DNA from 2 places in the Actinophytocola sediminis genome. Region 2 is predicted to be linked to the other one. Evidence: riboswitches for the same ligand, from Rfam matches in the RefSeq annotation. Region 2 holds a riboswitch; the other holds the start of a gene.
What was found. Region 2 has a riboswitch for S-adenosylmethionine ahead of thrC (threonine synthase). Riboswitches for the same ligand answer to the same signal wherever they lie in the genome.
Positions count from the first base shown of each region.

Region 1: another riboswitch for S-adenosylmethionine. It lies ahead of ACYVIP_RS18130 (methionine ABC transporter ATP-binding protein); the one in region 2 lies ahead of thrC (threonine synthase).

Region 1 is NZ_BAAGXS010000028.1:82,728-88,022, reverse strand. Features, by position in the region: gene ACYVIP_RS18140 (ABC-F family ATP-binding cassette domain-containing protein) at 1-1,454, opposite strand, end outside; gene ACYVIP_RS18135 (4-(cytidine 5'-diphospho)-2-C-methyl-D-erythritol kinase) at 1,478-2,440, opposite strand; gene ACYVIP_RS18130 (methionine ABC transporter ATP-binding protein) at 2,491-3,492, opposite strand; SAM riboswitch class I at 3,689-3,778, opposite strand; gene rsmA (16S rRNA (adenine(1518)-N(6)/adenine(1519)-N(6))-dimethyltransferase RsmA) at 3,873-4,736, opposite strand; gene ACYVIP_RS18120 (transglycosylase family protein) at 4,767-5,295, opposite strand, start outside.
Region 2 is NZ_BAAGXS010000011.1:119,269-124,563, forward strand. Features, by position in the region: gene ACYVIP_RS07455 (ComEC/Rec2 family competence protein) at 1-1,729, shown strand, start outside; gene thrC (threonine synthase) at 1,883-3,142, opposite strand; SAM riboswitch class I at 3,154-3,280, opposite strand; gene holA (DNA polymerase III subunit delta) at 3,571-4,548, shown strand; gene rpsT (30S ribosomal protein S20) at 4,757-5,017, opposite strand; gene ACYVIP_RS07475 (AAA family ATPase) at 5,147-5,295, opposite strand, start outside.

The DNA.
Region 1 (5,295 bases), on a different contig from region 2:
TGGGTCACCTGGCCGCCGCCGAACAACGCGTACACCGAGTCGCAGACCCGCTCGACCAGATACCGGTCGTGCGAGACGACCACCAGCGTGCCGGCCCAGCCGTCGAGCAGGTCCTCCAACTGCTGAAGGGTGTCGATGTCCAGGTCGTTGGTCGGCTCGTCGAGCAGCAACACGTTCGGCTCGGCCATCAGCAGCCGCGCCAGTTGCAACCGGCGCCGCTCGCCCCCGGACAGGTCGGCCACCGGTGTCCACTGTTTGGCCGCCGGGAACCCGAACCGCTCGGCCAGCTGCGAGGCCGACATCTCCTGCTTGCCGAGCGTGACCCGGCGCGCGATCTCCTCGACCGCCTCCAGCACCCGCAACGAGCCCGGCAGGTCGTGCAGCTCCTGGCTGAGATAGGCCAGCCGCACACTCTGCCCCTGCACCCGTTTGCCGGACGCCGCGGTCAAGTCTCCGGCGAGCAGCCGCAGCAGCGTGGTCTTGCCCGAGCCGTTCACCCCGACCAGGCCGATCCGGTCCCCCGGCCCGACCCGCCAGGTCAACCCGTCGATCAGCGTGCGCGAGCCGAGTGTGACGGTGACGTCCTCCAGCTCCAGCACGGTCCGGCCGAGCCTGCGCTTGGCGAAGGCCAACAACTCCACCGAGTCCCGCAGCGGCGGCACGTCGGCGATCAGCGTCTCGGCGGCCTCGATCCGGTAGCGCGGCTTGGACGTGCGCGCGGGCGGACCGCGCCGCAGCCACGCCAGCTCCTTGCGCACCAGGTTGCGCCGCTTGTCCTCCAGCGTCGCGGCCAGCCGGGCGCGCTCGGCGCGGGCGAAGACCCAGTCGGCGTAGCCGCCCTCGTACTGCTCGACCTGCCCGCCGACCACCTCCCAGGTGCGGGTGGCGACGGTGTCCAGAAACCAGCGGTCGTGGGTGACCACGACCAGTGCGGTGCGGCGCGCGACCAGGTGTTCGGCCAGCCAGCGGACACCCTCGAGGTCGAGGTGGTTGGTCGGCTCGTCGAGGATCAGCAGGTCAAGGTCCTGCACCAGCGCCGCGGCCAGCGCGACCCGCCGGCGCTCCCCGCCGGACATATCGGCGACCGGGCTGTCCACACCGAGCGCGGTGATGCCGAGACCGTCCATGATCGTCCGGATCCTCGGGTCGGCGGCCCACTCGTGCTCGGCGGTGACGCCGAGCGGGTCGAGCACCGCGCCGCGCACGGTCGTGGCGTCCCGCAGCTCGGTGCGCTGGGTGACCACGGCCTGACGCAGGTCCCGGCCCCGGCTCACCCGCCCGCTGTCGGGCGGCACGATGCCGGCGAGGATCTCCAGGAGGGTGGTCTTGCCGCCGCCGTTGAGGCCGACGACGCCGATCCGGTCCCCGACGCCGACCCCGAGGGACACGCCGTCCATGAGCGGACGCATGCCGTAGCTCTTGCCGACCGCCTCGAGATTGACCAGGTTGACCATGACCTGTCCACGGTACCGATGGTTCAGGCGTGCACCTGCGGCGGGAGGGGGCGTGGCTCGTCGTCGTTCACCACGCGCGCGCCCGGCACCGGGCCGTGCACGACCCGCACCGTGCGGCACACGCCGGCACCCGACAGCTCGGCCGCCACCCGCACCGCGTCCTCGGCATCCGCGCACAGGAACGCGCAGGTCGGGCCCGAGCCGGACACCATGCCGGCGAGCGCGCCCGCGCTCACCCCCGCGCGCAGCGTCCGGCGCAGCCCCGGCCGCAGCGACACCGCGGCCGCCTGCAGGTCGTTGCCGAGCAGCAGCGCGAGCTGACGCGCGTCGCCAGCGGCCAGCGCCTCGAGCACCGGCTCGACCGCGCCCACCCTCGGCGGCTCGCCGGTGTCCCGCAGCCGGTCGAGCTCCGCGTAGACCTTCGGCGTCGCCAGCCCACCTCTGGCGAACGCGATCACCCAGTGGAACGTGTGCCTGGTCAGCACCGGGACGATCCGCTCGCCCCGCCCGGTGCCCAGCGCGGTACCGCCGTGCAGCATGAACGGCACGTCGCTGCCGAGCACCGCGGCCACCGAGGCCAGCTCGTCCCGGCTGATCTCCAGCTTCCACAGGTTCGCGAGGCCGAGCAGGGTCGCGGCCGCGTCCGCGCTGCCGCCGGCCATCCCGCCGGCGACCGGGATGCCCTTGCGGATCAGCACCCGCACCTTGGGCTCGTCCGCGTCCTTGCCCGCGTACCTGGCCAGCTCCTCGACCGCCCGCCAGGCCAGGTTGGCCCCGTCGGTGGGCACCGCGGCCGCGCCCTCGCCCTGGACCTCGACCCCGGGCTCGTCGGCGATCGCCACGGTCACGTCGTCGGTCAACGACAGCGACTGGAAGATCGTGGACAGCTCATGGAAGCCGTCCTTGCGTACCTCACCGACCGCGAGGTGAAGGTTCACCTTGGACGGGACGCGGACGGTGACCGGGCGGGGCACTACAGCGAGCACCAGCCCAGCCTACGGCTCCCGCGTCCCGGCCAAGGAGGGTCCGTCACGAGTCAGGCGACCTGTAGCGCCCGCGACGACTGGTGGTGCACCGCGGCCCCGCGCTCGGCGAGCCAGCCGAGCGCGGCGTCGGCGAGGTGACCGTGCAGCCCGAGGCGGAACCGCGCGACCGGCGTCTCGCCGATCTTGGTCACCCCGCCGCCGACCACCGAGATGTCGGTGCCGAACCGGCTGGTGGCCTCCGGCAGCAGCGAGCCGACCGCGGCGAACCCGATCAGCACGACGTCCGCGACACCGGCGTACCCGCCGGGCACCTGGCCGTCGATGGCCGGCAGCACGGCCTGCGCGACCAGGCTTTCCTGGTCGCCGACCAGGTCGAGCAGCCGCCCGCTCTCCAGCAGCCGGCCGTGGTCGAGCACGGCCACGTCGTCGGCGATGCGCCGCACCACGCTGGTGTCCTGGGTGGCGACCAGCACCGTCGCGCCGAGCTCTGCCCGCGCCCGGTCGAGCACGGCGAGCACGCCGGCGACCCCGGCGTCGTCCAGGTCGGCGGTCGGGTCGTCGGCGAGCACCACGGCCGGGTCGCCGACCAGCGCCCTGGCCACCGCCACCCGCTGCCGTTGACCGGGCGTGAGCTGGGCGGGGTAGGTGGCGGCGCGGTCGGTGAGGCCGATCAGGTCGAGCACCTTGCCGACCCGCTCCCGGCGCAGCGGACCGTCCATGCCGGCCTGCTCCAGCGGCACCGCGATGTTGCCGGCGGCCGTGCGCTGGCCGAGCAGCGAGTCCCTCGGCGGCACCACGCCGATCCGGGAACGGGCCACCCGCAGGCTGCGCTCGTCCAACATGCCGGTGTTGCGCCCGTCGAGGCGGAACACCCCACTGTCCGGACGCTCACGCAGCGACAGCACCCGCGCGAGGGTCGACTTGCCGGCACCGGTCGGGCCGACCACGCCGACGATGACGCCGTCCGGGACGTCGAGGGTGACGTCGTCGAGGGCCACGACCGAGCCGGAAGTACTTCGGAAGGATTTGCTGAGGTTCTCCAGGGTGATCACAGTGCGCTCCAGTCCAGGCGCGAGCGAACGAACTCGCATGCCGGTAAACCCAGTTCAACTGGGTGAGTAAGGGGTGTCAGAAAGTCGGTATGGGCTCGAGAATCAGCTTGTTGAGCACATAGGACGACAGCCCGTGACCGTGCGCCGGCACTGGTCGATGACCCGCCTGGTAGTGAGCATGACCATCGCTCTCACTCCTCCATCGTTCCTGGCGGTAGCACCTGCTCGCGATGAGTGGTTGCTGCGGCGTCTCGGAGCCAGGTCTCTCAGCCGCTCGGGATGGATTAACCGCACTCAGTCAACCTGACGACGGGTGAAGATCGCAACGTCCATCCGGTGGATCCGGTGAGCGTCACACCGGCGCTCGATCCGGAATAAGGTCAGCCGCCCGCGACACCGGCCAGCCGCGCGAAGTCGGCGACGGCGAGTTGCTCGCCCCTGGTCGTCGGGTCGATGCCGGCCAACTCGAGTAACTCCCCCGCTGCCCGCGCGGACCCCGCCCAGCCGGCCAGCGCGGCCCGCAGGGTCTTACGCCGCTGTGCGAAGGCCGCGTCCACCAGGGAGAACACCCTGGTCCGCTGCCCAATCGGCGACTCCCGGCGGGTCAGCAGGACCAGCGCGGAGTCGACGTTGGGCACCGGCCAGAAGACCGCGCGCGGCACCGTGGCCACCCGGCGGGCGTGCGCGTACCAGGCGATCTTGACGCTCGGCACGCCGTAGGTGCGCGATCCCGGCCCGGCGACCATCCGGTCGGCCACCTCGGACTGGACCATGACCAGCGCCTTGGCCAGGCCAGGCAGTTCGTTGAGCAGGTGTAGCACTACCGGTACCGAGACGTTGTACGGCAGGTTGGCCACCAGCGCGGTCGGCGCGGCGCCGAGGCGCTCGGCGGTGACCCGCACGGCGTCGTCCTCGATCACCCGCAGCCGGTCACGCAGGGCGGGCGCGCGTTCACCGACGGTCTCGGGGAGCTTCCCGGCCAGAACCGGGTCGATCTCGACCGCGAGCACCGTGGCACAGGCCGGCAGCAGGGCGAGGGTGAGCGATCCGAGGCCCGGACCGACCTCGATGACCACGTCGTCCTCGGCCAGGTCGGCGGCACGCACGATGCGCCGGACCGTGTTGGGGTCGTGGACGAAGTTCTGGCCGAGCCGCTTGGTCGGCCGGATGTCGAGTTCGTCGGCGAGACGGCGCACGTCGGCCGGCCCGAGCAACAAGCTGCTGTCCGTTCCGCCGCGCACCACCAGGCGAGCCTAGTGCCCGCCCCTGATCGCCTACCTGGGCAGGCCGAGCTCGCCAGAACAGTGCGGCCAGGCGCCGTAGCTGCCGCCCGCGCCGTCGCGCACCTTGGTGGCGATCGCGATCTGCTGCTCACGGGTGGCCTGGTGGGCGTCGGGGGCGTACTGCTCGCCGCCGTTGGCGTCCCAGGTGCCGGGGCTGAACTGCAGGCCGCCGTAGTAGCCGTTGCCGGTGTTGGCCGCCCAGTTGCCGGTGGACTCACACTGCGCGAGCGCGTCCCAGACCTCGCCGTCGGAGATCACCGGGACCGGGGGCTCCTTGGTGCCGATCCGGACGATCTTCGGCTTCGGCTTCTTGGTGACCTTGGCGCCGATCTCCTCGCGGTCGATCTCCGTACCGTTCTTGATCGTGATCCGGTAGGTGACGATCCGCTCGCCCGCCGCGCCCGGGTCGAGCACGACCTCGGTGCCCTCGTCGGCGTTGGGGTCCTCGACCTCCTGCACCGGCGGGGCGACCTTCTCGGTCTTGTTGACCACGGTGACGCCGTTGCGGGTGATCCGCACC
Region 2 (5,295 bases):
CGACCGGCTGTCCCGGCAGGTCGAGGACGAGTTCACGGCGGCCGGAATGGCGCACTTGCTGGCCGTGAGTGGCGCGAACTTGGCGATCGTGTGCGTGGCGGTGCTGTTCCTGCTGCGTGCGATGCGGGTCGGGCCGCGTGGTGCGGCCGTCGGTGCGATGGGCGCGCTCGTCGGGTTCGTGGTGCTCGCCGGGCCGGAACCCAGCGTGCTGCGCGCCGGTGTCATGGGCACCGTCGGTCTGCTGGCGCTGGCGATGGGTCGGGAACGTGCGGCGCTGCCGGCGCTGGGCACCGCGGTGATCGTGTTGGTGCTGTGGGACCCGGCCATGGCGGTGAGTTTCGCGTTCGCGTTGTCCGTGCTGGCCACGGCCGGACTGGTGTTGCTCGCGCCGCGGTGGGCCGACCGGCTCGCCGCGCGCGGGGTGCCCCGTGGTTTCGCGGACGCGCTCGCGGTTCCGGCGGCGGCGCATCTGGTGACCGCGCCGGTGGTGGCCGGGATGGCGGGCGAGGTCAGCCTGGTCGCGGTACTGGCGAACCTGCTGACCGCCCCGGTGGTCGCGCCGGCGACGGTGCTGGGCGTGCTGGCGGCGCTCACCGCACCGGCGTCCACATGGCTGGCCGAGATGCTGGTTCGGCTCGCAGGGCCGGCGGCCGACTGGCTGATCCTGGTCGCCCGGCATGCCGCTCGGGTGCCCGGCGCCACGATCGGCTGGCCTACCGGGTGGTGGGGTGGGCTGCTGCTGGTGGCGTGCGTGCTGCTGCTGGTCGCGGCGCTGCGGCGTCGGCGCCTCCGGGTGCTGGTGGGTGCCCTGCTCACTGGGCTGTTGGTGGTGGCCGTCCCGGTCAGGGTGATCTCGCCGGGTTGGCCTCCGCCGGGGTGGGCGATGGTCGCCTGCGACGTCGGTCAGGGCGACGCGCTGGTGCTGGCCACCGGGGACGCGGGCCGGGCGGTCGTGGTGGACACCGGCCCGGAGCCAGGGCCGCTGGCTGGGTGCCTGGACCGGCTGGATGTGTCGAGAGTGCCGCTGGTGGTGCTCAGCCATCTGCACGCCGATCACGTCGGCGGGTTGGCCGCGGTGCTGGGCGAACGGACGGTCGGTGCGGTGGGCGTGAGTCCCGCCAGGGAACCGGCCTGGGCATGGGAGGAGGTGCGGGCCGCAGCGGCCGCGGCCGGGGTGCCGATCGTGGAGCTCGACGCGGGGCGACAGCTGGCCTGGCCTGATCTGACGATTGAGGTGTTGGCCCCGATGGCGAAGGAGGTGATGCCCGCGGCGGAGGCCGAGGGTACGGAGATCAACAACGCGTCACTGGTGCTGCGCGCGGCGACGCCGGCTGGGCGGATCCTGCTCAGCGGGGACGTGGAGCTGGCGGCTCAGGCGAGCCTGCTTGGTTCGCGGATAGACCTGTCCGCCGAGGTGCTCAAGGTTCCGCATCACGGCAGCCGGTACACCTCGCCGGAGCTGTTCGCGGCGATCCGGGCACGGGTCGCGGTGGTGAGCGTCGGCGCCGACAACCAGTACGGCCACCCCAACCCGACCACGATGAGCGCGCTCAGCGGCACCGGTGCGCTCGTGATCCGCACCGACACCGACGGAGACGCGGCGATCGTCCCCGACGACGGTGGCCCCCGGGCGGTGACCCGAGGGGCGGCCAGGGGGCCACCGTTCGTTGGGGACGGGCTGGGTCGGGCGGCTGCTCGTCGTCGCGCGCTGGCGTTGAGCGGTGGTTGACGCCACGCAGCGGGTCACCGGTGACCCGCTGACGGCCCTGGCGTGGGATGTCCGGCGCACGACTGGGCAGCGGATTCCTGTGTCCACATAGGACGGCTGGGTCCTGGTGGAGTTTGCGGGTGTTCGGCGGTGGTGGTGTGGTGCGCCACTGTCCTATGAGGACTCCAGGGCTGCGCGGACGGCGGCGGTCGACGGTGGCACGGTGGCGCGCGGGCCGATCTTGTCCTGCACCGCGTCCAGGGTCTTGAGGCCGTCGCCGGTGATGAGCAGGACCGTATCGGCCTCCGGATCGAGCTGGCCGGTGTCGATCAGCTTCTTCGCCGTCGCGACGGTCACGCCGCCGGCTGTCTCGGCGAAGATGCCCTCGGTCCTGGCCAGCAGGCGGATGCCCTCGACGATCTCCTCGTCGGTCACGTCCTCGACCGCGCCGTTCGTCCTGCGCACGGCGTCGAGCACGTACGGGCCGTCGGCGGGAGCGCCGATCGCGAGCGAGCGGGCGATGGTGTCCGGCTTCACCGGGCTCACCACGTCCAGGCCCGCCTTGAACGCGGCGGACACCGGCGAACACCCGGTGGCCTGGGCGCCGAACACCCGATACGGCCTGGCCTCGACCAGACCGAGGTCGGTGAACTCGCGGAAACCCTTGTCCACCTTGGTCAACTGGGCACCGGAGGCCACCGGCACGACGATCTGGTCGGGGAGTCGCCAGCCGAGTTGTTCGGCGACCTCGTAGCCGAGCGTCTTGGAGCCCTCCGCGTAGTACGGGCGGACGTTGACATTGACGAACGCCCAGTCGTCGTGTTCCGCGGCGAGTTCGGTGGCCAGCCGGTTCACGTCGTCATAGTTACCGTCGACCGCGATCAGGGCGCCGTCGTACACGGCGGTGGTGAGGATCTTCGCGCGCTCCAGCGACGACGGGATCAGCACCACCGACTCCCAGCCGGCGCGCGCGGCCGCGGCGGCGACCGCGTTGGCCAGGTTGCCGGTGGACGGGCAGGCCAGCACGGTGAACCCCAGCTGGCGTGCGGCCGCGAGCGCGACGGCGACCACCCGATCCTTGAACGAGTGGGTCGGGTTGCCCGTGTCGTCCTTGACCCACAACGACTTCACGCCGAGCGCGGCGGCGAGCCGGTCGGCCTTCACCAGGCGGGTGAGACCCGGCTCGGTGTTCGGCTGAGTGTCCACATCGGACGGGACGGGCAGCAGGTTGCGGTAGCGCCAGATCGACTTGGGGCCCGACTCGATGTCGGCCCTCGAGATGTCACTGAACTCGTAGGAGACTTCCAGGGGGCCAAAACACTCGATACAGGCGAACTCCGCGGCAAGCGGTACCTGGTGGCCGCACTCCCGGCAGCTGAGCCCGCGCGCGGGCCCGAGGTCGAACGTGGTGGTGGCGTGGGCAGTGACTGTCATCGCGAGGTATCTCCTCATCTGTCCCGCGTACGGGTCGGAATTGGCACCGTGTTCATCACCATTCCTCGCGGTAGCGAATGGCTGACGCCGGTTGCCGGGGCTTCTTCGGGCCGATCCCTCTGCCCCTCTGGATGAGCGGTATTCAGTTGTTCTTCGAACACGTTACGGCACGACCCTCTTTCCAGGCCAATGTGAGGTCCATCATTCGAGAGAGGCACCAGCGGCACTGGCCGCGAATCCGATCCGATCCGGCCCGACCGGGTCGGACGAGGCCGACGTGGGAGCTGTTCGGGACGGGTACTGGGGCGGGGCAGGTCAGGGGACGGGGTGACGGGACGTCGGCACCTCGTCGCGCTGCGCGCTGCCTTGGCCCGGCCGACGGACCCCGCCCGCCACCGGGGTGACCGAGGTGGTGCGAGGATGGCGGGGTGAAGTCACCCGCCGTGACCCCGCCTGCCCTCGAACTCGTCCTCGGCGAGGAGGAGTTGCTGGTGGAACGCGCGGTCCGGGCCGCGGTCGACACCGCCAAGCTCGCCGACCCGTCCGCCGAGCTCACCCGCGTGAAGGTGGCCGACATCAGCCCGCCGGAGCTGGCCGAGCTGGTCAGCCCGTCGCTGTTCGCCGAGCGGCGGGTCATCGTCCTGGAGAGCGCGAACGACGCCAACAAGGACATCGCCGCCGCCATCACCGCCTACCTCAAGGCGCCGGCGGAGAGCGTGCAGCTGGTCGTGCTGCACACCGGCGGCGGTCGTAAGCCGGCGAAGGACCTGGTCGCCGCGTTGCGCTCGGCTGGGGCGAACGTGGTGGACTGCCCGAAGATCACCAAGCCGGGTGACCGGGAAGCCTTTGTGCGCAACGAAATCCGGCGCGCGGGCGGCAAGACCGACGCGGACGCGGTCAGCGCGCTGATCGACTCGGTCGGCTCGGATCTGCGCGAGTTGGCGTCGGCGGCGGCCCAGCTCGTGGCGGACACCGGCGGGCAGGTCACCGCCGAGGAGGTGCGCCGCTACCACCGCGGCCGGGCGGACGTCACCGGGTTCGCGGTGGCGGAGAAGGCGGTCACCGGCGACGTGCCGGGCGCGCTGGAGATGCTGCGCTGGACGATGCAGCTCGGCGTGCCGCACGTGCTGGTCGCCGACGCTCTCGCGGACGCGGTGCGCACCGTCGCGCGGGTCGCCGGCGCGGGCCGGGCGGACCCGTTTCGCTTGTCATCGGAGCTGGGTATGCCGGCGTGGAAGGTGCGCAAGGCACTGTCCCAGTCCCGAGGGTGGCATCCGGCGGGGCTGGTCGCGGCGATGCAGGTGGTCGCGGAGGTGAACGCGGACGTCAAGGGGGTGGCGGCGGACGCGGACTACGCACTCCAGCGCGCCGTCCTCCGCCTTGCCGAAGCCCGCCGACGCACCTAGGCCGCGCTGGCCGCCGCGGCTGGACCCGGATCGCGCTGGCCTGGCCCAGCCGAACGGACACGTGGGCCGTATGGGCTTACGCGGCTGACCAGGCGCTCAGCTGCGCTGGTCGACGCAGCCAGGCAGACACCTGGGCTGTGCTGGTCGACATCTCACAACAAAAACAGCGCTGGCCGCCGAGGCGGCCAGCGCTGTTATCGCTGAGGGCTCAGAGCTGGTTGGCGCGCTTGGCCATGGCGGACTTCTTGTTGGCCGCCTGGTTGGCGTGGATCACGCCCTTGCTCGCCGCCTTGTCCAGCTGGCGGCTGGCGTCGTGGAGCAGCGCTACGGCCTTCTCCTTGTCGCCCGCTTCCGCCGCCTCGCGGAACTTGCGGATCGCGGTCTTCACCGAGGACTTGACGGACTTGTTGCGCAGTCGCGCCTTCTCGTTCGTCTGGATGCGCTTGATCTGGGACTTGATGTTTGCCACGGGTTACTGCTCCTCAGCGTCGATCACGGAAGGTGCGCCGCGTGTTAGTGGCCTCGCCTGAACACGACGGCGAGCTTCCTCCTGGACGGAACGCCACACGGCACGACGGGCAATGTTAACAGGCCCCGATCACCGAGCTCCCAGCATGCTCCTGGTCAGCGCCTGCTGCTGGGACAGCAACTCCGTCAGCGTCGACCGCAGCACCTTCTCGTCCAGCGCCCCACCGGCCAGCACCGACCGCCGGACCCACTCCTTGATGAACGACGCGGTCACCCCCT